4 regions of the Alteromonas gilva genome follow, and region 2 is predicted to be linked to each of the others. Evidence: predicted binding sites of a transcription regulator. Region 2 holds the regulator's gene; each other region holds the start of a gene.
The links. The regulator sigma-54, encoded in region 2, starts transcription at its own class of promoters, with help from an activator protein. The targets are predictions, from matches to a motif close to GTTGGCACGNNNNTNGNNT.
Positions count from the first base shown of each region.

Region 1: the regulator sigma-54 is predicted to act here: its motif matches at 3,695-3,713, upstream of OIK42_RS11960 (formate/nitrite transporter family protein).
Region 3: the regulator sigma-54 is predicted to act here: its motif matches at 2,464-2,482, upstream of glnA (glutamate--ammonia ligase).
Region 4: the regulator sigma-54 is predicted to act here: its motif matches at 4,242-4,260, upstream of flgA (flagellar basal body P-ring formation chaperone FlgA).

Region 1 is NZ_JAQQXP010000001.1:2,698,887-2,704,587, reverse strand. It holds gene OIK42_RS11980 (substrate-binding periplasmic protein) at 1-894, opposite strand, end outside; gene OIK42_RS11975 (SRPBCC domain-containing protein) at 1,133-1,552, opposite strand; gene OIK42_RS11970 (ArsR/SmtB family transcription factor) at 1,536-1,853, opposite strand; gene OIK42_RS11965 (nitrate regulatory protein) at 2,102-3,385, opposite strand; gene OIK42_RS11960 (formate/nitrite transporter family protein) at 3,878-4,741, shown strand; gene OIK42_RS11955 (bifunctional protein-serine/threonine kinase/phosphatase) at 4,745-5,701, shown strand, end outside.
Region 2 is NZ_JAQQXP010000001.1:1,062,448-1,068,148, reverse strand. It holds gene OIK42_RS04730 (KpsF/GutQ family sugar-phosphate isomerase) at 1-72, shown strand, start outside; gene kdsC (3-deoxy-manno-octulosonate-8-phosphatase KdsC) at 72-626, shown strand; gene lptC (LPS export ABC transporter periplasmic protein LptC) at 623-1,186, shown strand; gene lptA (lipopolysaccharide transport periplasmic protein LptA) at 1,155-1,706, shown strand; gene lptB (LPS export ABC transporter ATP-binding protein) at 1,703-2,428, shown strand; gene OIK42_RS04705 (RNA polymerase factor sigma-54) at 2,511-3,989, shown strand; gene hpf (ribosome hibernation promoting factor) at 4,014-4,301, shown strand; gene ptsN (PTS IIA-like nitrogen regulatory protein PtsN) at 4,314-4,772, shown strand; gene rapZ (RNase adapter RapZ) at 4,803-5,648, shown strand; gene OIK42_RS04685 (HPr family phosphocarrier protein) at 5,648-5,701, shown strand, end outside.
Region 3 is NZ_JAQQXP010000003.1:229,522-235,222, forward strand. It holds gene glnL (nitrogen regulation protein NR(II)) at 1-263, opposite strand, end outside; gene OIK42_RS17365 (DUF4124 domain-containing protein) at 405-911, opposite strand; gene glnA (glutamate--ammonia ligase) at 992-2,401, opposite strand; gene typA (translational GTPase TypA) at 2,806-4,635, shown strand; gene OIK42_RS17380 (response regulator) at 4,748-5,128, shown strand; gene OIK42_RS17385 (MalY/PatB family protein) at 5,165-5,701, shown strand, end outside.
Region 4 is NZ_JAQQXP010000001.1:1,500,682-1,506,382, forward strand. It holds gene OIK42_RS06575 (flagellar assembly protein T N-terminal domain-containing protein) at 1-232, opposite strand, end outside; gene OIK42_RS06580 (LPP20 family lipoprotein) at 747-1,217, shown strand; gene OIK42_RS06585 (substrate-binding periplasmic protein) at 1,543-2,289, shown strand; gene flgN (flagellar export chaperone FlgN) at 2,480-2,911, opposite strand; gene flgM (flagellar biosynthesis anti-sigma factor FlgM) at 2,944-3,285, opposite strand; gene flgA (flagellar basal body P-ring formation chaperone FlgA) at 3,401-4,087, opposite strand; gene OIK42_RS06605 (chemotaxis protein CheV) at 4,282-5,208, shown strand; gene OIK42_RS06610 (CheR family methyltransferase) at 5,229-5,701, shown strand, end outside.

The DNA.
Region 1 (5,701 bases), 1.6 Mb from region 2:
CGGAAAGTCGTCGGCCATGGCTTTGACGTCTTTCACAAAGGGGTGCTCATAATAAGTTGGGTTGACGCTTTTCAAGCGGTGCACATGGGTATTGTTGTGCCGAATAATCGGGATCGCATTAGTAAAGGCGGGTTGTGTGGCGATTTTTTGGGTCCATTTACCCGAGTCGTATAATTTCCCCAGGCCGGTTTCTATGCGCTTTGCAAGCTGACTGTTGCCCTTATTGAGCAGAAACTTCATGGTGTTGGGGTAGGTGAGCAAATGGCCGGGAAATATGGTTAAGTCGGGCCTTATTTTGAGTTCTTCACAGACTTCTACCGCTGCTCTGGGAAAGTAATCGACAAACCCGGAACTTAACAGTTTAAACGCATAGGGGTAATCGCCGGGTTCAACCTTAAAACCATTATCCCGTAAAATATACAGATCTGGCCAATCGTTGCCCTGGACCGCAACCATACTTTTTATTTCATCCAGCGTGAGTGACTGATTAAAGCGCTTATCATCCTTACGGACGACTAACACACGGTAGCTGAACAGGTCGCCATAAAGCGGAAAATCTACACTTAGGTAGCGCTCTTCTCGCTCAGGGGTGGAAACAGACCACATAACATCGACGATATTGGCATCGAGTAAGCGCATTTGCCTGGCCTGATTGGTTGGCGTTTCGCTGCTCACTAGTTCAATTGGACCGAATTTATCTGCCGTTAAATCCACTGCTGATTGAAGTAGCCATAGAAAGTAATCATGTTGGCTTAACGTGCCGGTGATTGGCATCGGAATACGGATAACCGCCTTTTCTTCTTCGTGGCTTTCCGCTGTACCCGAGCTTTCGGCTTTGGAAATAGACATCCCAAAAACGATAGATACTACTGCGACTTTGAACCAAAATGTCATCTGTATTTTTATAATTATCTGTTTATATCATATTAACCATAGCATAAAAATTGTGCAACAAAGCATGCTAGTGTGTGAGCAGTTTTTTTTAACGCGCCGATCGTTTCATCTTTGGCATCAGCGATGCGGCCCCTTGCATGTGGGCCTCTCGGTGTCATGCCTGCAAGGGTTATCGTCAGCATTTACTGCAAGCTATTGGTAGGTGATTGAGCTGGGTGCTTAGCCTGCAACCATTAATTTATCTCAGATATTGCTGCAAATCCGACAATTCTATTTGCCAGCCCTGAGTGTTGAGTTGCTGCTGTTTTAGCGCCGCAAAGCCAGATTCGGTCATAGTGAGACGAGTGCCGGTGGTGGTTTTAGTCAGTTGCCATTCGACCAGTGTCGATGTGGCATGGTTGAAGGCTTGCTCTGGCTCTTGCATCCAGCGCCAGGCAAAGTAAGAAAAGGGCCTGATAGTTTCGATTTTCATGGCTATTTTACCTGCGCATTCATTTTCCCACTCAAAAAAGCCTGCGGCACCTTCTTTAAGCTCATAGGTAGCGTGGGAGCCGAACCATTTAACAACTTCAGCGGGCTCGGTAACAGCGTGCCACACTCGCTCTACAGGTAGGGGGAACTCCAGTGTTCGGGTGATCGCATCAATCGTCTTTTTCATTAGTCTCTCCAAGGTAATCATCGAGGTGTTGTAGTCGTTGCTCCCAACGCTCGGCGAAAGGGGTCAGCCACTGCATTAACTTATCTACCGGCTTGGGTTCAAGCTGATGAATTTTCTCTTTACCAATAAAATCGGCACGCACGATTTTGGCACTGATCAAGCGATTTAGGTGCTTGGTTAACGCTTGCCTGCTGATAGCTAAGCCTACACCCAGTTGCTTTATAGATTGCGGGCCATCACGATGCAGCCGCTCAATAATGGTTCGGCGAGTCGGGTCTGAAAGTGCTTTAAAAATATCCATTCGATAATAATGAGCAACCATTAGGTTGCATGTCAAGGCCTGACAATATCTTATTGCGGGCGATAGTTGCGGCCCCGGTGCCGTGGATCGAAGATGGTGTCTCTATCTGTAAAAGGGAGCGGGTAAGCAGCGGCGCTTATTTTACTTTTGGGCAGCCCGTACGCTGTGTGACAGAGATCAGGCGCTGGCAGGTAGTCCAGTAGGTAATAATATCGGCAGGTGTCACTGGCAGGTAAAACCGGCTGGTATCAGCCTACTTTATTAACAACGCGTTGGGCTAATTCGGCAATTCGAATATTTTGTTCCATGGCGGCAGACTGTAGTTTTTTATAGGCCTGTTGCTCGTTGAGTTTGCCTTGTTGCATGAGCAGTAGCTTAGCACGGTCGATGACTTTTTGTTCATTCAGGGCTTGTTTGGCGGCATTCAACTCGCTGGCCATATCCTGAATGTTTTTTGCCTGGCCACGGATGAGGTCATAAAAGGATTTATGCGCCGTTAACGCCGAGGTTTCTATTAATTCTTCCTCCTGGTGGTCTGCGCCGCGAAGCCCCTGTACCGTTGAATCATAGAGCATAGTAATGGGGGCATCCGCATGCGGCGGGCTGTTATTCAATGAGGCGACTAACTGCTCATGGTTACGATGTTCCTCCTCGGCCTGATTAATGCGCAAGGTTGCCTGCTCGGTTAAACGCTGAGTCAGGTGCTCCTCGATATCCTGCATGGCATCAATACGCAGAGTGGCAATGTCGTACCAAATCTCACTGAGCTCGGTAGCGCACTGATCGCCTTCAGCCAGGCTGCAAATCATCTTGCGCAGTCGCTCAATATGGACGGTTTGTTCACTGTTTTGCAGCGCCTGCCACATTTGTAGCTCTTCGGCGTCGGCGAAATTGCTGAATGTTTCAAAGCACTGGTTTTGTGAATCGGTAAGGGCAGAAATACGATCGCAGAGTGAGTGATCAAACTGACTTTCGGAAAAGCCAATCGCTCCCCAAGCCCGCTCCTGTCCGGCATATTCTTTTCCCTGCATAAAATTGAACAGCGCTACCAAAAGGCGCGTCATCGCCGGGTCGCTGGCAACATCGGCCGCTTCAAACACCACATCCAGCAGGCCAGCTACCAAGCGGCAATAGGCTTTGGTCGACTCAAGGGGCGTAAGCTGGTGGTCGGCAATTTTGCTGCGCAGATTGGGCAGATGATCCATACCTTGCAGGGCAAAAGTAATGCAACTGAGTAAACGCATCGACTGACCATTGTCATGCTTACCAAGATACAGCGACTTCAGCAGGCTACGCAGATCCTGTTCGCTTTCTTCGCTGGCGGTGACTTGACTGGCCAGGTTGTTGGCAAAACGTTCACCTTTTGAGCCAAGAAACACATTGCTCATTCCCCGTTCACGTTGCAACTGATGAATCATGTCTTTGACGGCTCGCACGGTTCTGCAGTTCGACGACAGGTGATGGAGAGCCTGAATTTCCTGTTGCTTTGCAGACAATAAGAAGCGTTTGGTTATATCGCTGTGTTTGGCCATGTTATTGCTCGTTGATAGCGTTATATAAAGCTAAGCAAGAGCCATTCCTTACAAGGTGAAAAAAGGCATAATTCCTGTTTTGGCGGATAGTTTGGCGGTTTTATACGCGTTTTGGGGTTAGGTGATGCGTTTAATCGCCCATTTTTTAAGCTGAACTGACTGATCTAAAGAATTTCATTTGCCCTTTAATGGGGATTTTGCGCCATTTTGGTTCGTTGTTTTTGTCGGGTGTTGTTCACAAACGGTTCAGAGATACCAAGGTTTGATTTTAAGTTGTTGTAAAATATGTATTTTATTTTATTTTGTTATTTTGGCACTGGTCTTGTATAAGTTATTACAGCAAACCTTGACTGGTTTTTACAAACGATATTCGGATAAAGGCGTCCGCAACTCATTCCCCCGGGAGTGAGTGCGGACGTTTTTTTTTGCCTGAAATAAAGTTTGCAAAGTGTTTGTGGGTAATTTTTTGAAAATACAATTAGGTGATTAAATATGGCGTATTTACTTCCTTCTGAATTTGCAACCAAGATGGTTGATGCGGGCGAATCCAAAATTTACATGTCTACCCGCGATACATTAATCCGTGCTTTTATGGCGGGTGCAATCCTGGCATTGGCAGCAGTCTTTGCAATTACCATTGCAGTGCAAACCGGGGTGTTCCTGATAGGGGCAATTTTATTCCCGGTGGGTTTTTGTATGTTATACCTGATGGGCTTTGATTTGCTCACCGGTGTATTCGTGCTAACCCCGTTGGCATGGCTGGCTAAACGTCCCGGAGTAACCTGGCCGCAGATACTGCGTAACTGGGGACTGGTGTTTCTGGGTAATTTTGGTGGTGCACTGACCGTGGCGTTTATGATGTCATTCGTTTTTACCATGGGCTACAACATCGATGGCGGTGCCATCGCGACCAAGGTTGCCGGTATTGGTGAAGCGCGTACCTTAGGCTATGCCGAACATGGCGTGGCCGGTTGGTTTACTATATTTGTTCGCGGTATGCTGTGTAACTGGATGGTGTCGCTGGGGGTTGTTGGTGCAATGATCTCGACCCACGTCAGTGGCAAGGTGCTGGCCATGTGGATGCCAATCATGCTCTTCTTCTTTATGGGTTTTGAGCACTCGGTGGTTAATATGTTCCTGTTCCCGTTTGGCTTAATCATGGGCGGTGAGTTTTCTATCATGGATTATTTCATCTGGAACGAAATCCCGACTGCGCTGGGTAATTTAGTGGGTGGTCTGGCATTTACCGGTTTAACCATTTATTCAACCCATGCCCGCACGGCGCCTAAGCGTGTAATTCCAACCGGCGGCAGCAACAAAACAGTGGCTGCGGCAAAAGTACATGACAAAGTGTAATTTATGTTAAAAGTGCGCCGGGGAGAGTTCTCCGGCAAGGGAATCAAGTCGATAAATCAGGACTGCCACAACGTGGCAGTGCCTGATTTTTCGCGTTTGGGCACGCGGGGAATTGTCGCGGCAGTAGCAGACGGTATTAGTAGCAGTCAGGTCAGTCAGTACGCCAGCGAGCTGGCGGTAAACCACTTTGTGCGCGATTACCTGAAAACCTGTGACGTATGGTCGCCGGCCCGGGCGGCTGAACTGGTGCTGCGCACCGTGAATACAGAGCTGTATGTTAAAACACAGGAAAGTCCCCACTATGAAAATCCCGACAAAGGCTACGTATGCACGTTCAGCGCGCTGATTTTGCACCAACAGCAAGCGGTGTTGTTACATTGCGGTGACAGCCGGATTTATCGTATCCGTCATGGCGAGGTCACCTTGTGTACCCGTGATCATCGGCAATCGGGCGAGGGAGGGCGCTCATATTTAAGCAATGCATTGGGCATTCGGCCAAACCTTGATGTTGATATCAGTACCCTTGATCTTAAGGCGGGCGATACCTTTGTGTTGATGACCGACGGCATCGCCGAGACACTTGCTCCCAAGGCCTGGCAGGCTTTGCTCAACGACTATCATGCTGACCTGGATGACTGCGCTGAACACATCGCCAGAGCGGCGCTAGACGGCGGCTGTGATGATAACCTTACCGTGGTGTTGCTGGAAGTGACGTCAACCGTTGGGGCATCGACAACAAACTATACAGAAGCGGGTTTTTTACCTTTTATTGCGCTGCCAAAGCCTGGTGATGATGTCGATGAATGGCAAATTCAGCGGCCGCTATACAGCAGTGAAAGAAGTTTGGTTTTCATGGCTGTGCACCGTGAGAGTCAGCATACCGGGGTGTTAAAAATGCCGGCCACATCGATGCAGGCTAATACCGGTTTCCTCGATGAAATGGTCAAAGAAGAATGGATC
Region 2 (5,701 bases):
GTAGTCGATGACAAGATGCACCCTGTAGGGGCCTTTAATATGCATATGCTACTCAAAGCCGGAGTACTGTAATGACGACCGTCACAACCCTGTACGATGTATTACCAGAAAGCTTGTATAACCAACTGCGCAACATTGCGTTGCTGGTGTGTGATGTCGACGGGGTTTTTTCCGACGGTCGGATTTACCTGGGTAATCAGGGCGAAGAACTAAAAGCATTTCATACCCGAGACGGATACGGCGTTAAAGCGCTGGTAAACAGCGGCATTGACGTGGCCGTGATCACCGGACGCCGTTCGCAAATTGTTGCCGAACGTATGCAAGCTCTCAAGGTTAAACATATTATTCAGGGTGAGGAAAACAAAGCCGACGCTTTGGCAGCCCTGCTCAACACTCTGCAGTTAACGCCGGCGCAAGTTGCAGCGGTAGGTGATGATATGCCTGACACCGGTATGTATGCGCACAGTGCAGTGAACATTGCCGTAAAGGATGCACATCCAGCCGTGTTACAGCAGGCCAACTGGATTACCACTCAACGCGGCGGGTTTGGCGCAGTGCGTGAAATTTGCGATACCCTGCTACAAGCTAACGATGCGCTGGACGGCATACAGGGAAGCAGTGTATGAGTAGACTCGGTCTCATTATTGCTGGCTTATTTATTCTTGCGGCATCGCTCTACTTACCGACATTTTTAACCGAAGAGCCGGTTGTATTGCCCGATCAGGACGTGTTAGCGCTGTCGCCGACGTATAAGGCGCGCAATCTCACAACCACATTATTTAATGAGGAAGGACTGCGTATCCATCAGGTATTTTCTTCATCTATGGAAAACTACGAACAATTGGGTTTTATATTGTTCCAAAAGCCGCAGTATACTGTTTATCAGGATGCTGACGAGCCGCCCTGGCAGGTCGTCGCGGCAGAAGGCACCTTGTATGACAATAATGTGATTCAACTCGAAAAGAACGTTGATATTGTCAGTCAAAATCCGGCTGATTTTGTTCAGCGGGTCACCACGGACTACCTGGAAATCGATTTGGATACCCAAACCATGGTGTCAGAGGCCAGCGTAGAAATATCCGGCCCTAACTTCATCATATTAAGTAACGGGTTACGCGCTAACCTGAAACATAAAACTTATGAGTTAAATGATCATGTGCAAACGACTTATCAACCTGCTAACTAGTGCATTATTAGTGCTTTCACCTGCACTGGTGCTAGCCAAACAATCAGACTTTTCGCAAAACTTAGAAGTGAAATCAGAATCGCAATTTATGGACGGCAAACTTAAGAAAACCGTTCTGGTTGATAATGTCCAAATTACTCAGGGTACGTTAAACATTCGCGCCGATCGGCTCGAAATTGAGGGTGAGCAAGGCAAAGGTAAAGAAATATTCATTGCCACAGGACGTCCGGCGTATTACAGCCAGCAACTGGATGATGGCAAAGTGGTGGAAGCTGAGGCGTTTGAAATACGCTATGAAGTAGCAAATCGAACTATCTCACTCACAGGACAGGCAAAGCTGAATCAAAATGCCCGTACCATGACCGCTGAATCGATTACCTACGATATGGAAAAAGAACAGTTTAAGGCTACCGGGTCTGACGATGGTGACGGCCGCGTTACCACGATTTACAGTATGGAACCCGATGACAGTGCGGCCAAAAAAACCGACAATGATGAACAGGATGACGATAACGAATGACCACCCTGACCGCCAAACATTTAGCCAAGTCGTATAAAAGTCGTCAGGTAGTTCGCGACGTTAGCGTTGAGGTATCGACCGGGCAGATTGTGGGCTTGCTGGGGCCTAATGGCGCCGGTAAAACCACCACCTTTTACATGATCGTGGGCTTGGTACCGCTGGATAAAGGCGACATTCGCATTGATGACATGGATTTAACCCGTCAGCCCATGCATGAGCGCGCCCGTCACGGCATAGGCTACCTGCCTCAGGAAGCGTCCATATTCCGCAAGTTAAGTGTTTTTGATAATATTATGGCGATATTACAAACACGCAAAGGCCTGAGTTCGGAACAGCGATTAAATGAAGCCAATGCCCTACTTGATGAATTCAATATTAACCATATACGTAATAGTACCGGCATGAGTTTGTCAGGTGGTGAGCGCCGTCGCGTTGAGATTGCCCGGGCACTGGCAGCGAACCCCAAATTTATTTTGCTGGATGAACCCTTTGCGGGTGTTGACCCAATTTCGGTTAATGATATAAAGAAGATAATTCAACATCTTCGTGACCGTGGGATCGGCATTTTGATTACCGACCACAACGTCAGGGAAACCCTGGATGTTTGTGAGATGGCTTATATTGTCAGCCAGGGAGAACTGATTGCTCAGGGTAGCGCAGAACAGGTGTTGAGCAATCAAAAAGTGAAGGATGTATACCTGGGTGAGCAATTCAGGCTATAGTTAGGGACAGGCTGCCAAACAATAACGTGACAACCACCATTGTCCATTTCAATAACAAGCAAGGCGTTAAGAATAGAAGTAGATGAAACCATCTTTACAGCTTAAATTTAGTCAACAACTCACTATGACGCCACAGTTGCAGCAGGCCATTAAACTGCTGCAGCTTTCTACACTGGATCTTCAGCAAGAAATTCAGGAAGCGCTGGATGCTAATCCTCTGCTTGAAATCGAGGACAACAGCGACAACGATATCGTCGAGACCAGTAAACTCGATGCTGAAGCTGATGCAGCGGCAACTGCCACCAGCGATAATAATTTAGACTCCAACGAAGCGCTGGAAAAAAACGAACTGCCTGACGAGCTGCCTATCGACAGTACCTGGGATGAATATTATTCAGCATCGTCGGCACCGGCACCTGGCCCTTCCTCGTCAGACGACGATCAGGTTTTTCAGGGCGAAACCACCGATGACATCCAGGCTCATTTATTGTGGCAAATGCGCCTGACGCCATTCAGTGAAATCGACCGTGCTATTGCTATCGCGATTATTGATTCGATAGATGAGTCAGGATATTTAACCGTTTCAGTTGAAGATATTCTCAACAGCGTCAATACTGATGATATGGAAGAGCCCGTTGAGGAAGACGAAGTTGAATGTGTCCTTAAGCGCATTCAGATGTTTGACCCCATCGGCTCCGGTTCACGTACCCCGCAGGAGTGTCTACTGGTTCAGCTTAAACAATTTGCGCCGGATACGCCTTGGCTAAACGAAGCAAAAACATTGATAGAAGATTACGCCGATCTGTTGAGCAGCAAGGACTACCGCACACTCATGCGTAAGTCGCGGCTCAAAGAAGATGATCTGCGAGAAGCCATGCGTTTGCTACAAACACTTAATCCGCGTCCTGGCAGTGCGTTGATTACCCAGGAACCTGAGTATGTCATTCCTGATGTCTCGGTTAGCAAGAAAAAGGGCCGCTGGGTGGTAGAACTCAACCCGGATAGTCTGCCTAAACTGAGCGTTAATCAACAGTATGCGGCAATGAGTCGTCAGTCGAGAAATAGCGCTGACTCACAGTTTATCCGCTCGCACATGCAAGAGGCTAAATGGTTCATAAAGAGCCTGGAGTCACGCAACGACACACTGCTTAAAGTTGCTAACTGTATTGTGCAGCAACAAATGGGCTTCTTTGAGCATGGCCCTGAAATGATGAAACCAATGGTGCTCAATGACGTAGCTGAAATGGTTGATATGCATGAATCAACCATATCACGGGTGACCACGCAGAAATATATGCATACCCCACGCGGTATTTTTGAGCTTAAATACTTTTTCTCAAGTCACGTAGCGACTGAATCGGGCGGCGAATGCTCATCTACCGCTATTCGTGCGTTAATAAAAAAATTGGTTGCTGCGGAAAAACCCAGCAAACCTTTAAGCGACAGTAAAATTGCCCAATTGTTGGCTGATCAAGGTATTAAAGTTGCTCGGCGAACAATAGCAAAATACCGGGAATCACTTTCGATTCCACCGTCTAACCAACGCAAGAGCCTTATCTAGGCAGAAATATAAGGAAGACGAACTATGCAAATTAATCTTACAGGTCATCACGTTGAGATTACCGATTCTTTGCGTAACTATGTTGATACTAAATTTAGCAAACTGGAGCGTCATTTTGACCACATTTCAAATGTCCATGTGATATTGAATGTGGAAAAACTGAATCAAAAAGCTGAGGCCACCATGCATTTAAGCGGTGCTGAAGTATTTGCGTCGTCAGAAAACTTAGATATGTATGCAGCGATCGACGCTATGGTAGACAAGCTTGATCGTCAGGTCATTAAGCATAAGGAAAAGCTCAAAAAGCACTAGGCCCCTAACCCTATGAATATAGAAGCCTTAGTTAGCCTGGATCGCACTGAATGTGCGGTCCAGTGCAACAGTAAAAAACGCATACTCGAAATTATTAGCACAATTGCTGCACAAGCCAATCCGGAAATCCAAAAGGACGAGGCCCTCACAGCGCTGTTGGCTCGCGAAAAAATGGGCAGCACGGGCATCGGCAATGGCATTGCACTGCCACACGGACGGCTGGCCGGCCTTTCAGAAATTACCGCCGTTGTGGTAACCACCAAACCGTCTATTGCATTCGATGCGATAGATGACAAACCTGTCGACATCTTTTTTTCTATATTAGTGCCAGAGAACCAAACTGAAGGACACTTGCAGACACTGGCAACAATTGCCGGTAAACTGAGTCAAAAATCCATCGTAAAGACTATTCGGAACGCCGAAACGAAGGAACAAGTTATTGCAGCGCTGTGCGACAACACCGCCCAGTAAACAGTAATACCACAAGGAGTCTGACAGTTCATGAAGCTTATCATTATCAGTGGTCGTTCGGGCTCGGGGAAGTCCGTTGCGCTGCGCGCACTGGAAGATCTCGGTTATTACTGCGTTGACAACATCCCGGTTAACCTGCTGCCGACCCTGACCCACACGGTAGCCGATGAATACGATCAAGTCGCTGTCAGCATTGATGTGCGCAACCTGCCAAAAGAGCCTGAGGATCTGGTTGAAATCCTCGATTATCTGCCCTCATCCTGGGCTATGACTATCGTTTATCTGGATGCCAGCGACGATATGCTGGTAAAACGTTTCAGCGAAACCCGCAGGCTTCATCCACTTGCCAAATTAAATATATCCCTGGCAGATGCCATCCAGGCCGAAAAAGATCTGTTAGCGCCGATTGTCGAGCGGGCCGATCTGTATATCGATACCGATCGCTTGTCGATTCACCAGTTAGCTGAGTTAATTCGTGAGCGTATTCTGGGTAAAAAAAGTTCGCGGTTGGTACTGGTATTTGAATCCTTTGGTTTTAAACATGGTATCCCCAAAGACGCCGATTATGTCTTTGATGCACGGTTCTTACCTAATCCACACTGGGAGCCAGACCTAAGGCACCACACCGGCCTGGATTCACCCGTTGAAGCTTTTCTCGGTTCACAGCCCATCGTCACTAAGTTTATCTGGCAAATTCAGAATTTAATCACCACCTGGCTGCCGCATTTAGAGCGGAACAATCGCAGCTACGTAACCATTGCCATTGGCTGTACGGGTGGTCAGCATCGCTCCGTATTTGTAGCTCAGTCATTAGCAAAACTGTTCGCAGATAAGCATCCGGATGTGCAAATCCGTCACAGGGAGTTGAACCGATAATGCGTGTAGAGAAAACCCTCACAATCGTTAACAAGCTGGGCCTGCACGCGCGC
Region 3 (5,701 bases), on a different contig from region 2:
CTGTTATCACGAAAATAAAGTTTAACCTCATTTTCAGTGAAGTCTTCGCCGCGGCGAAAGGCCGCGCGCAGACGCGCTTTGTTGATAGTATTGGGAACAAAAAAATCGGCGAGAGGTTGGCCGTAGAGCTGTTTGGTGCCAGTGGCAAACAAGGCCTGACCTGCATGATTGGCGTAATCAATGCGCAGTGTGCTATCAATGACAACCAGCACTGTATTCAAATTATCGAGCAAATTATTGGTTTCAAACGACGTGGCTTGCATGCCAGCATTCTCCAATCGCACCATATTGGTGCTTTAATGTTTCTGAGTGTTATTACCTGCGTTGTGATCTTGCACTCAAAGACTCTTTTGATCCCTGATAGTGCGTGGGGTGCGCCAACTTGCTCCCGGTTAACGCACTTGTCATGGATTAATGAGTCGCGAAGCCTGATGCAGATAAAACGTTCTTGGCGTGGTAGATGCAAGAGTCTTGCCCTTATTATCGGTATGCTCAATATAAAAAGTGTGAGCGCCGCGGTTAATCCCCTCTACTTGAAATACCGGTGTTGACTGTTCTTTTAGCAATGCGCCATCCATGTATAAATGATAGCGGCCGTCAGTGTCAGGGTGGGTCACTTTAACTGCAATCTGCATGTTGCCTGAATTATTACGAACAGTGGCTTCATCCGCCGGGCTCAGTACTTCCAGTTGCGGCTTTGGCGTGGCGGGCGACGTTTGCCTGGTTACCCGGGGTGTGATCTGTGGTGTAGGCATGGCAACCTGATTAAGCGGGCCAAGCTGCACAGGTTGCGCGCCCGGCAGCGGCTTATCGGTATAAGTTACCGAGCCATCCTGATTGACAACCTTATACACCTGCTGAGCATAAGCAGGGGCAAGACATAAACTGAACAACAAAAATAAGCGCTTCATAGTGATATGATTGTAGTGAAATGCTGGCAAAAAAAAAGCCCGCAGAGGCGGGCTTTAGGTATTTCACTTAATACAATGTTTTATACACTGTAGTACATGTCAAACTCAACCGGGTGAGTTGTCATGTTAAGTTTGGTCACTTCTTCCATTTTCAGCTCGATGTAGGCATCGATCATGTCGTCAGACATTACGCCGCCGGCAGTCAGGAATTCACGGTCGTTATCCAGTGCTTCCAGGGCCATATCCAGTGAACTTGCCACAGTAGGAATTGCCAGTGCTTCTTCTGCTGGTAAGTCGTACAAGTCTTTATCCGCTGCATCACCAGGGTGGATTTTGTTTTTGATCCCGTCAAGGCCGGCCATCAACATAGCGGTAAACGCCAGGTAAGGGTTAGCTGTTGGGTCAGGGAAACGAACCTCGATACGACGAGCTTTATCGCTGGTTACGTATGGAATACGGATTGATGCAGAACGGTTACGGGCTGAGTATGCCAGCATAACCGGCGCTTCAAAGCCAGGAACCAAACGCTTGTAAGAGTTAGTAGAAGCGTTGGTAAATGCATTGATTGCACGCGCGTGCTTGATGATACCGCCAATGTAGTACAGCGCTTCTTCAGACAGGCCTGCATACTTGTCACCCGCAAAGATGTTTTTGCCATCTTTACCGATAGATTGGTGGCAATGCATACCAGAGCCATTGTCGCCAACCAGAGGCTTAGGCATAAAGGTTGCTGTTTGGCCGTAGGCGTGAGCAACGTTGTGCACAACATACTTGTAAATTTGAATTTCGTCGGCCTTTTCAACCATGGTGTTGAACTGGCAAGCAATTTCGTTTTGACCGGCAGTGGCAACTTCGTGGTGATGCGCTTCAATTACCAGGCCCATCTCTTCCATTACCAGACACATTGCAGCACGAATGTCATGCGCTGAGTCTACTGGTGGAACCGGGAAGTACCCGCCTTTCACACCAGGACGGTGACCCATGTTGCCGCCTTCGTAGTCGGCATTTGAGTTCCACTTCGCTTCAGCAGCATCAATCTTGTACATTGAGCCTGACATATCAGTGTGGAATTTGATGTCGTCAAACAGGAAAAACTCTGGCTCAGGACCAAATAGAACAGTGTCACCAATACCGGTAGATTTCAGATACTCTTCTGCGCGACGAGCGATAGAGCGAGGATCACGATCGTAGCCTTCCATGGTTGAAGGTTCTACGATATCACAGCGGATGTTAACCTGTGTTTCTTCAGCAAACGGGTCAACTACTGCAGTGGAAGGATCTGGCATCAGGATCATGTCTGATTCGTTAATTCCTTTCCAGCCAGCAATTGATGAACCATCGAACATTTTTCCTTCTTCAAAGAAATCGTCATCGACACAAGAAACAGGAATTGAAACGTGCTGCTCTTTACCCTTGGTATCAGTAAAGCGAAGATCAACAAACTTTGCTTCGCTTGATTTAATTAGTTCTAATGCCTTCTCAATTGACATCGTGTCCTCCAGGTTGTTTCGAAAATTGTGGATCGGTGTTCGACCCATCAGGTTAAAATTCTAAGCGATATTCATGCCAGCTACTTGTGACGGCTGAACAGCACAGAATTCCGAGTTGTCGTTATTATAAAAACCTGACTTTGCACTGTTATGGTGATTTTGTGTATTATTATGGTGCATTATCATGATTAAGGCGCCCTGTGTTGCCTTAGGCTATTCTTCCACCGTAGTGAGTCCTAATCAACCGATTAATTTTTTATTTAAACCTAAAAAACCTGCGCAAAGTCATTCGAATTTCTGTACAATCCGCGCTCATTTCCTTTTATCTGTACGAGAAAATTGCAGGGCCTGCCTGCTTTAGCCCATTGGCTAAGGCGTTAAAGCGCTCTGCGGGTTGACTATCAATGAATGTAACTGACATTAATAAGCTAAGAAATATCGCGATCATCGCGCACGTTGACCATGGTAAAACTACCCTGGTAGATAAGCTGCTGCAGCAGTCTGGTACCCTTGAGACCAGGGGCGAAGCACAAGAGCGCGTGATGGACTCTAACGATATTGAGAAAGAACGTGGTATTACCATACTAGCCAAAAACACGGCTATTAACTGGAATGACTACCGAATCAACATCGTGGACACGCCCGGGCACGCCGACTTTGGCGGTGAGGTAGAGCGGGTCATGTCAATGGCTGATTCTGTACTGCTGCTTGTTGATGCGCAGGAAGGTCCAATGCCACAAACCCGCTTTGTAACGCAAAAAGCGTTTGCGCAAGGCCTGAAACCTATTGTTGTTATCAACAAAATCGACAAGCCTGGTGCCCGCCCTGATTGGGTAATGGATCAGGTATTTGATTTGTTCGACAACCTCGGCGCCACCGACGACCAACTGGATTTTCAGGTGGTTTATGCGTCGGCTCTGAATGGTTGGGCGTCACTGGACGCTGATCAGAGTGGTGAGGATATGACGCCATTGTTCCAGATGATCGTGGATCAGGTTTCACCACCAGATGCAGACATCGACGGTGGCTTCCAAATGCAAATTTCGCAGCTCGATTACAACTCTTACGTTGGTGTAATCGGTGTTGGCCGTATCAAGCGTGGTAGCGTTAAGCTTAACCAGCAGGTCACTATCGTTGGTGCTGATGGCAAAAAACGCAACGGTAAAGTCGGTCTGGTGTATGGCTACCTCGGTTTGCAGCGCCATGAAGTTGAAAAGGCTAATGCAGGCGACATTATCGCTATCTCTGGCCTTGGCGAGCTTAAAATCTCTGACACCATCTGTGATGTAAACAACGTTGAAGCGTTGCCGCCACTGAGTGTCGACGAGCCGACCGTAACCATGACCTTCCAGGTTAATACGTCACCTTTTGCAGGTAAAGAAGGTAAGTACGTTACCTCACGTAACATCCTCGAACGTTTACAGGACGAATTAGTGCATAACGTTGCACTGCGTGTAGAAGAAACCGCCGATCCGGACAAATTCCGCGTGTCGGGCCGTGGTGAACTGCACTTAGGTATTCTGATTGAAAACATGCGTCGTGAAGGTTACGAACTGGCGGTATCCCGTCCGGAAGTTATCTTAAAAGAAGAGAACGGCCAAACCTTTGAACCCTTTGAAACACTGACCGTTGACTGTGAAGAGCAACATCAGGGTTCAATTATGGAACAACTTGGTTTGCGTAAAGCCGAGATGACCGACATGTCGCCAGACGGTAAAGGCCGTGTGCGTATCGACTTCGTGATCCCGAGTCGTGGTTTGATTGGTTTCCAGACTGAGTTCATGACCTTGACCTCAGGCTCAGGTTTGCTGTACCACTCATTTGATCATTACGGCCCGCATAAAGGCGGTATTATCGGCAAACGTAAAAACGGTGTGCTGATTGCCAATGCGAACGGTAAAGCCCTGACTAACGCGCTGTTTAACCTGCAAGAGCGTGGTCGTTTGTTTATCGGCCATGGTGTTGAAGTGTACGAAGGTATGGTTATCGGTATTCACAGCCGCGACAACGACCTGACTGTTAATGCGCTGAAAGGTAAGCAGCTGACTAACGTTCGCGCGTCAGGTACCGATGAAGCACAAACACTGGTACCACCAATCAGAATGTCACTCGAGCAGGCGCTTGAGTTTATTGATGACGATGAACTGGTAGAAGTTACCCCACAGAGCATTCGTATTCGTAAGAAGCTACTGACTGAGAACGATCGTAAGCGGGCATCACGCGCGCCGAAGTAATTCGCTGCTTGCCAGTGAAACGTTGAATTGTTCAAGTAAAAAGGCCGGTTGTTAACACAACCGGCCTTTTTTCTATTAAAATCGTCTTAGATAGCTTATTACTGAGCAGGTTATGTCACTACTGAATATTGTGGTCATAGATGATGATGAGATCACCTTGGAGCTTATCGTTAACTTTCTGGAGTCTGACCTTCAGTGTAACGTTGTGAGCTTTTCCAACAGCGCACTGGCGCGACAATTTTTGTTGCAGCAAACGATAGGTTCACTCGACCTGGTGATCAGTGATATGGTGATGCCGGATTTCGACGGACTGGCCTTGCTAAGGGAGTGCCGCAGTAATGGCCTGATGTTCCCTTTTGTGTTTATGACCGCGTACGAATCGCGACAAACAAAGTTGCTGGCCAGGCAGCTTGGCGCAGTGGCGTATTTGGTAAAACCGGTGATACGTAAAAAGCTGATAAGTTTAATCAAGCAACAAGTGCCAACCGTTTAAGCAGCGGTAAAAACCGCGTTAATTTAAAAGGTAGTTATTTTGAGTCAATTTGATAGCACCCCCGATCGCAGTGAGTTTTGGTCTTTTAAGTGGCAAAAATACGCCGGCCGCGAAGATATCATTCCCTGCTGGGTTGCCGACACCGAGTATCAGTGTGCAGCGCCGATTCTGGAGGCGCTGCGCAAACAAACCGACTATGGCGTGCTGGGCTATTCACTGCCAGCGCAGCATGAACCGGCCAACACCGCCGTTCAACGCTGGTTGAAAGACAAGCATGACTGGACTGTTAACAGCGACTGGATTGTCTGGAACCCAGGGGTTGTGCCTGCGTTTAATGTGGCGATAAAAGCATACGCTAAAGCGGGCGATAAAGTGTTAGTGCAATCGCCTAATTATCCGCCATTGTTAGCGGCGCCTGGCCTAAACCAGTGTGAAAGGGTGGATATCCCGACAATACTCGAGGGTGAACGTTGGACCATCGACTTCGATGCACTGGAGACAGCTGCAGCCGACCCGGCATGCAGTCTGATGATATTGTGTAACCCTATGAACCCGGTTGGCTCGGTAATGAGT
Region 4 (5,701 bases), 440 kb from region 2:
CGCTGCGAACTGACGCGCCTGCAAATAGCATGGCCTGTCTGAGCGCCTCTTCGGTAGCCTGCTGTCTGGCTTTTACCTTGTCACCGTTTAATACCACTGACTGGCCCTGGGTTTCATACCAGACGGCATGAGATTGCCCTGACAGGCAAACTAACAGGCAGATCACCGCCGATTTTAGCGTCGTTGTTTGTTGTAAAGCGTTGCTCAGCATTTTCATCGGCTTGTAACTCATTAGCGTAGGCTTGTTAAGATTCGCGCAATCAAACTCTGGCATGGCGAGTGCGTGTCAGGCACTGTATCCCGCTAACGTGGGGATAACCTCATTTTACTGCTGTTTTGATTCGTCGAACGGGTTATTTCCAGTCTTTTGCACAGATAACACTGTTGATGTGCTTCTGCATATCGTCATATTTGTTTAGCATATTTCGTTCCGCTTTGTGCGTATTGACGCTACATGTCTTGCTGATGGTGTCGTTGTGACGCAATTGCAGGCTGATTATGAGTCTTGTCGCGAATATTGCTGCTCGGGCATGGTTATTGCAGCCTTCGGCATGGAGTTTGCGAAGATATTGCTGTTTAGTGCTGAATAACAGCAATGAAAAGTGATTGCACCGTGTTCACAAACAATCACTGATGCGTTCATCACGAGATGAGTGATTGAGAGTCCGTGCGCCGTGTTATTGAGTTGCGTTTTTATGTGAATGGCAATCAATATAGCGTGTTGCGGCGATATGAGGAAGGTTAAAATGAAACTACATTTTTGGCAGATGGTGTTCGTATTGGCGTGTTTAAGCGTTACAGGGGGGTGCACCTCACTGTTTGAAAAGCACGTTGAGTGGGAAACGATAAAGCCCGAGTCTTATCCGGTATTAACGGCTGTCGGTTATGCGCCCATCGACTCTCAAAATGGTGCGTCAGACTCACAAAAGAACCTGATGGCCATGAAGGCGTCTAAACTTGATGCGTATCGGGAATTAGCTGAACAAGTCTATGGACAACGTATTAATGGTCAACAGTCACTGGCGAATATGGTGCTCAACAACACCCAGTTGCAGACCTCTGTAGAGGGCGTTATTCGTGGTGCTAGAGTAGTGAAGTCTTATCCGGTAGGGGAGGACACCTACGCTACTGAACTGTCGTTAGATATGGCAGAGGTTTACGATATTTATTTAGCCACCACACGTCCGCAACGCATCAAAACCGTCAACTACTACTAACCAATAACGTTAGATATGGTGTTAATCGACACCTCTCAGGGCAGTGATCGAACATGTTTTATCACTGCCTTGATGCCCTTGTTTGTGGCTCGCAGCGCCCGGCGTCAGTAAAATATCAATGCGTGCCCACGCTGGAACAAACGCGCTGCCGGGTCAATTATCACGCCGCCATAAAAATTGCGCCCGACCCTGGAATTTTTTTGACAGCGGGTAATTCGTTACTATTCTTAGATCGTTTCAGACGCGTATCGTTTTATAACGCCGCTATCTTCGGGAGACACTCATTACTATCTTCGGTAAAACGCCGCTGTTTACTGCCTTTTCAGTGACCTTGCTGGTCTTTTCGTCATTTGTCTGGGCGAAGGAAACACTCACATACGATGCCAGCGGCTCAGGCGCCTGGTATCCTTATTCTATTGTAAAGGATGATGGCACGGTGGAGGGAGTCTTACCTGATGTGGTGGACTATGTGCTCAATGCTGCCGGTCTTGAAGGCCAGCAAGTGAATTTTCCAGCTAAACGCACTCAACGCATATTTGATAGTGGCCTGATAGACTTTGACTTTACCAGCCCAGCCTGGTTACCGGCAGACAAAGATACAACAGGTTTCACGTTTTCTGATCCCATCATGCCGATCCGGGAGCATATTATCTATCTTAAAGGCACCACGCTGCCAAGCGGGATTTTAACCGAGCAACAGAGAAACAAGCCCAACATCGGAGTGGTTCGCGGCTACCTGTTTCATGATGAGCATATGTTCCATCGTGTAGACTTCAGATCGGAAAAAGAGATTGTTCAGGCACTGTTATTCAACCGCATTAGATGGGGAATTAGCGGCGATCTGACCGCGCTATACTGGGCCAGGGAACTTGGGGCTAAATTGACGTTAGGTCCTGTTCATTCCGATGCACAACTGCATATTCGAATACAAAAAGACAAAGCCTATTTGTTGCCAAGGATAAACGACGCTATCAGCATGCTAAAACAGTCGGGGAGGCTGCAACAAATATTGGATCGTTATAGCACCAAGGCTGTTGCTGAGCTGGCTCCCGATACCTCTGCAAAACACTAAGCCGCTATCTGGCGTCGGTTTAAGCTGGCTAACTAAGAGCTATTAAGGTTTGTCGGGTTTTTGGGGCTGGCTGCGCAGGTGCGTCAGCTACGCTATCGGTTCAATAAGTCTTTGAGGGCATCATAAAGTGAAAGTAAGCGTTACCGTGGAATAGAAAATATAATCTTGCAGCTATAGGTAGCGGCGGTTATCAGGCACTGACACCCTTGCCAGAGAATCCACCTTTCTTTTTACCGGCTTTATCGTAAGTGAGCGATTCTTTGGCGCGCACTTCCATCATCAGGTTGCGTAAATGACCCAGGCGCAGCTGGCCCTGTTCAACAGCAATTTGATTCACATCAGTACAGTACTGACATTCGCTGAGTAATTCTTTTGCCTGTGCAATTTGCTCTTCATAGGTTTCCGGCAGCGGGCCCTGTTGTTGCAATGCCAGTAACTGCGGATTAATCGCGTCGTCGATTTGCTGAATCGCTGTCAGTAATAACTCTTTTTCATTCAACAGTGTCATTAATGCTTCTGCATCGCGAGAACTAATCAGGTGCAGCTCTTTATCTAACATGCCTTTCAGCGATGTCAGGTTATTGACCTGTTGATCGAGTTGCTTACTTAGTGTGTTATCCATAGTTTCCACTTAGCGATACCGTGCCTTATCGGTCAGGACTTCATACCAAATATTTCAGACTCCAGTCGGGCGATTTTTTTCGCCAGTGACTGCGGGTCAACTTTATACTCACCGCTTTGAATCGCTTTTTTAAGCTTATCAACTTTTTCCTGATTGACCGGTACATCTGCGCTTTTCTTTTGAACCTGGTTCAATTGCTGCGCTGACTGTGTTAACGATACCGAATCCTGACGCGGGGCAGTACTCGCCTGCGCAGCTGATGCCGCTGCTTGCTGTGCCGCCGTCTGATTTGATTTAACCTGTTGCTGACTGTTGACCTTGTTGTTGTCAACTGGCGCTTTAGGTAAACCATTGTTTACATTATTAATTGCCATAGTTAAATTCCACTACCTTTTAAACCTCAGTAATTATATCGGCTATCGGTAGATTTTCTTTAGGCCTTAATGAGATTATTTTCAAACAAACTGCATCTATTTCCTTAGCAGATTATCACAGACTTACAACAACTTCCTGGGTACTGGCTACTTTTGCAATAATTGATTTATTAGAGCTACTGTTAACCACCTCGATCACATCGCCTATAACGCCGTCCTGGCGTGCGATCCCAGACGTTTTGACCTCCATTGTGCCAGCCTGTGCACTGATGGTTATTCTATCACCTTTGCAAATAAAGCATAGCATGTTGCTCTGCACTGGCTGCCCCTCTCGTACGCGATATTTAAGCCGCGCACCGGTGACATCTTCCAGGGTCGTAAAGGGAGTGTGACGTAAGCGTTTAATATCGACTTCTGCCAGTGTCAGATGATCGTCCGATAAAACAGTGTCAGGACTTATCATACTTGCTGTGACGACAATTGTGCGCGTGCGAGTGACTTTTGCGCTGGTGAATAAATACCAGTCGTTGCTGTCACAGCTGACCCTGACATTAAGATAACTCAAATGCAGTGTGGCGGGGTCGACGTCGTAACTAAACGGCACATTACACTCAGGTATGTTAATCCGGCTATCAACAGGTGTAACGTCGATGGTTAAATTGTCGCTTAAATCATTACTTTGGTCACCAGCAAGTTGTTGATTTAAAAAATCAGCTACACTTAGCGTCAGACGCTCTTGAGCGGTCATGGAGTTTTGTTGGGCAATCGAGTCAAAGTGAGCTAAGGTGATACCTGTAGTCAATATGAAAGCCAAACGTGTAGGCAATAGTAATGTTTTCAATATTTTCATGTTCAGATGTTGTCATTTTGACTATTATTAAACACATATCAGCATGTTTCGCCGATCTGGTTAACGGGTGTCGGAAAGTTGACACCCGTTTTGATGGTAGTTGAACACGCAAACTCTGTGCCTATATTGAAATATTGAGGTGATGTATGTCTGGAATTTTAGATTCGGTTAATCAGCGAACACAGTTAGTAGGTCAAAACCGGCTGGAGTTGTTGCTGTTCCGTCTTAACGGTCGGCAACGTTTTGGGATTAACGTTTTTAAAGTTCGTGAAGTGCTACAGTGCCCGGCGTTAACGTCGATGCCGAAACTCAATCCACTGGTGCGTGGTGTGGCGCATATTCGCGGCCAGACGATCTCGGTTATTGATCTGAGTATGGCAACCGGGGGACGTCGCATAGAAGACTTAAAAACCGCCTTTATTGTTATTGCAGAGTATAACCGGTCGGTACAAGGATTTCTGGTTGGTGCAGTTGAACGTATTATCAATACCAACTGGGATGCCATTATGCCGCCGCCGCAGGGAACAGGCAGGGCAAGCTACCTGACTGCGGTTACAGAGGTTGAGGGAGAGTTGGTAGAAATTCTCGATGTTGAGAAAATTCTCAACGAAATATCGCCGTTGAATACCGAGGTAAGCGAAGCGGTTGCATCAACGCTGAATACTGAAAAGTATAAAGACAAAATCATTTTTATTGCCGATGACTCGTCGGTTGCGCGCAATCAGGTTAAACGTGCGCTGACGACCCTTGGTCTGGAAATCGAAATGGCCAAGAACGGCTTGGAAGCGCTGAAGCGTTTAAAAGAAATCGCAGCGGAGACCGGCGATGTAACCGATAAAGTTGGCGTTTTGGTGTCGGACATTGAAATGCCCGAAATGGATGGGTATACGCTAACCGCTGAAATTAAAAATACCCCGGAACTACAAAAATTGCATGTGGTTTTACATACATCACTGAGCGGTGTATTTAACCAGGCAATGGTGAAAAAGGTCGGCGCAGACGACTTTATTGCAAAGTTCCATCCCGATGAACTGGCTTCGGCGGTACAAAAGTGGTTGGGGCCGGATGAGTAATATAACGGAGCATCACAGGGTTGATTAATAAGGATGTGTCACCGGACGTTTACCGTCAATTCCGGGACTTTCTTGAGCGACAATGCGGCATTGTGCTTGGTGATAATAAGCAGTATTTGGTACGCAGTCGTCTCGGTGGTCTGCTGCACGAGCGTCAGTATAAGAGTATCGATGAGTTATTGAGCCAGTCGATATCGGGACGTGACCGAACGTTGCTGCAGCAGGTGATAGACGCCATGACGACCAATGAAACACTCTGGTTTCGTGACGGCTATCCCTTTGAGCTTCTGATCAAGCAACTGTTACCTGAGCATGCCAGCCGCCAGCGGCGTTTACGCATCTGGAGTGCTGCCTGTTCGTCCGGACAAGAGCCCTATTCCATTGCCATGTCAGTATTGGAGTATCAGCGTCAAAACCCCAGTGCAGCGTCATTGTCGGTAGAGATCCTGGCGACTGACTTATCGAGTAATATGCTCAAGCGATGCGAACAAGG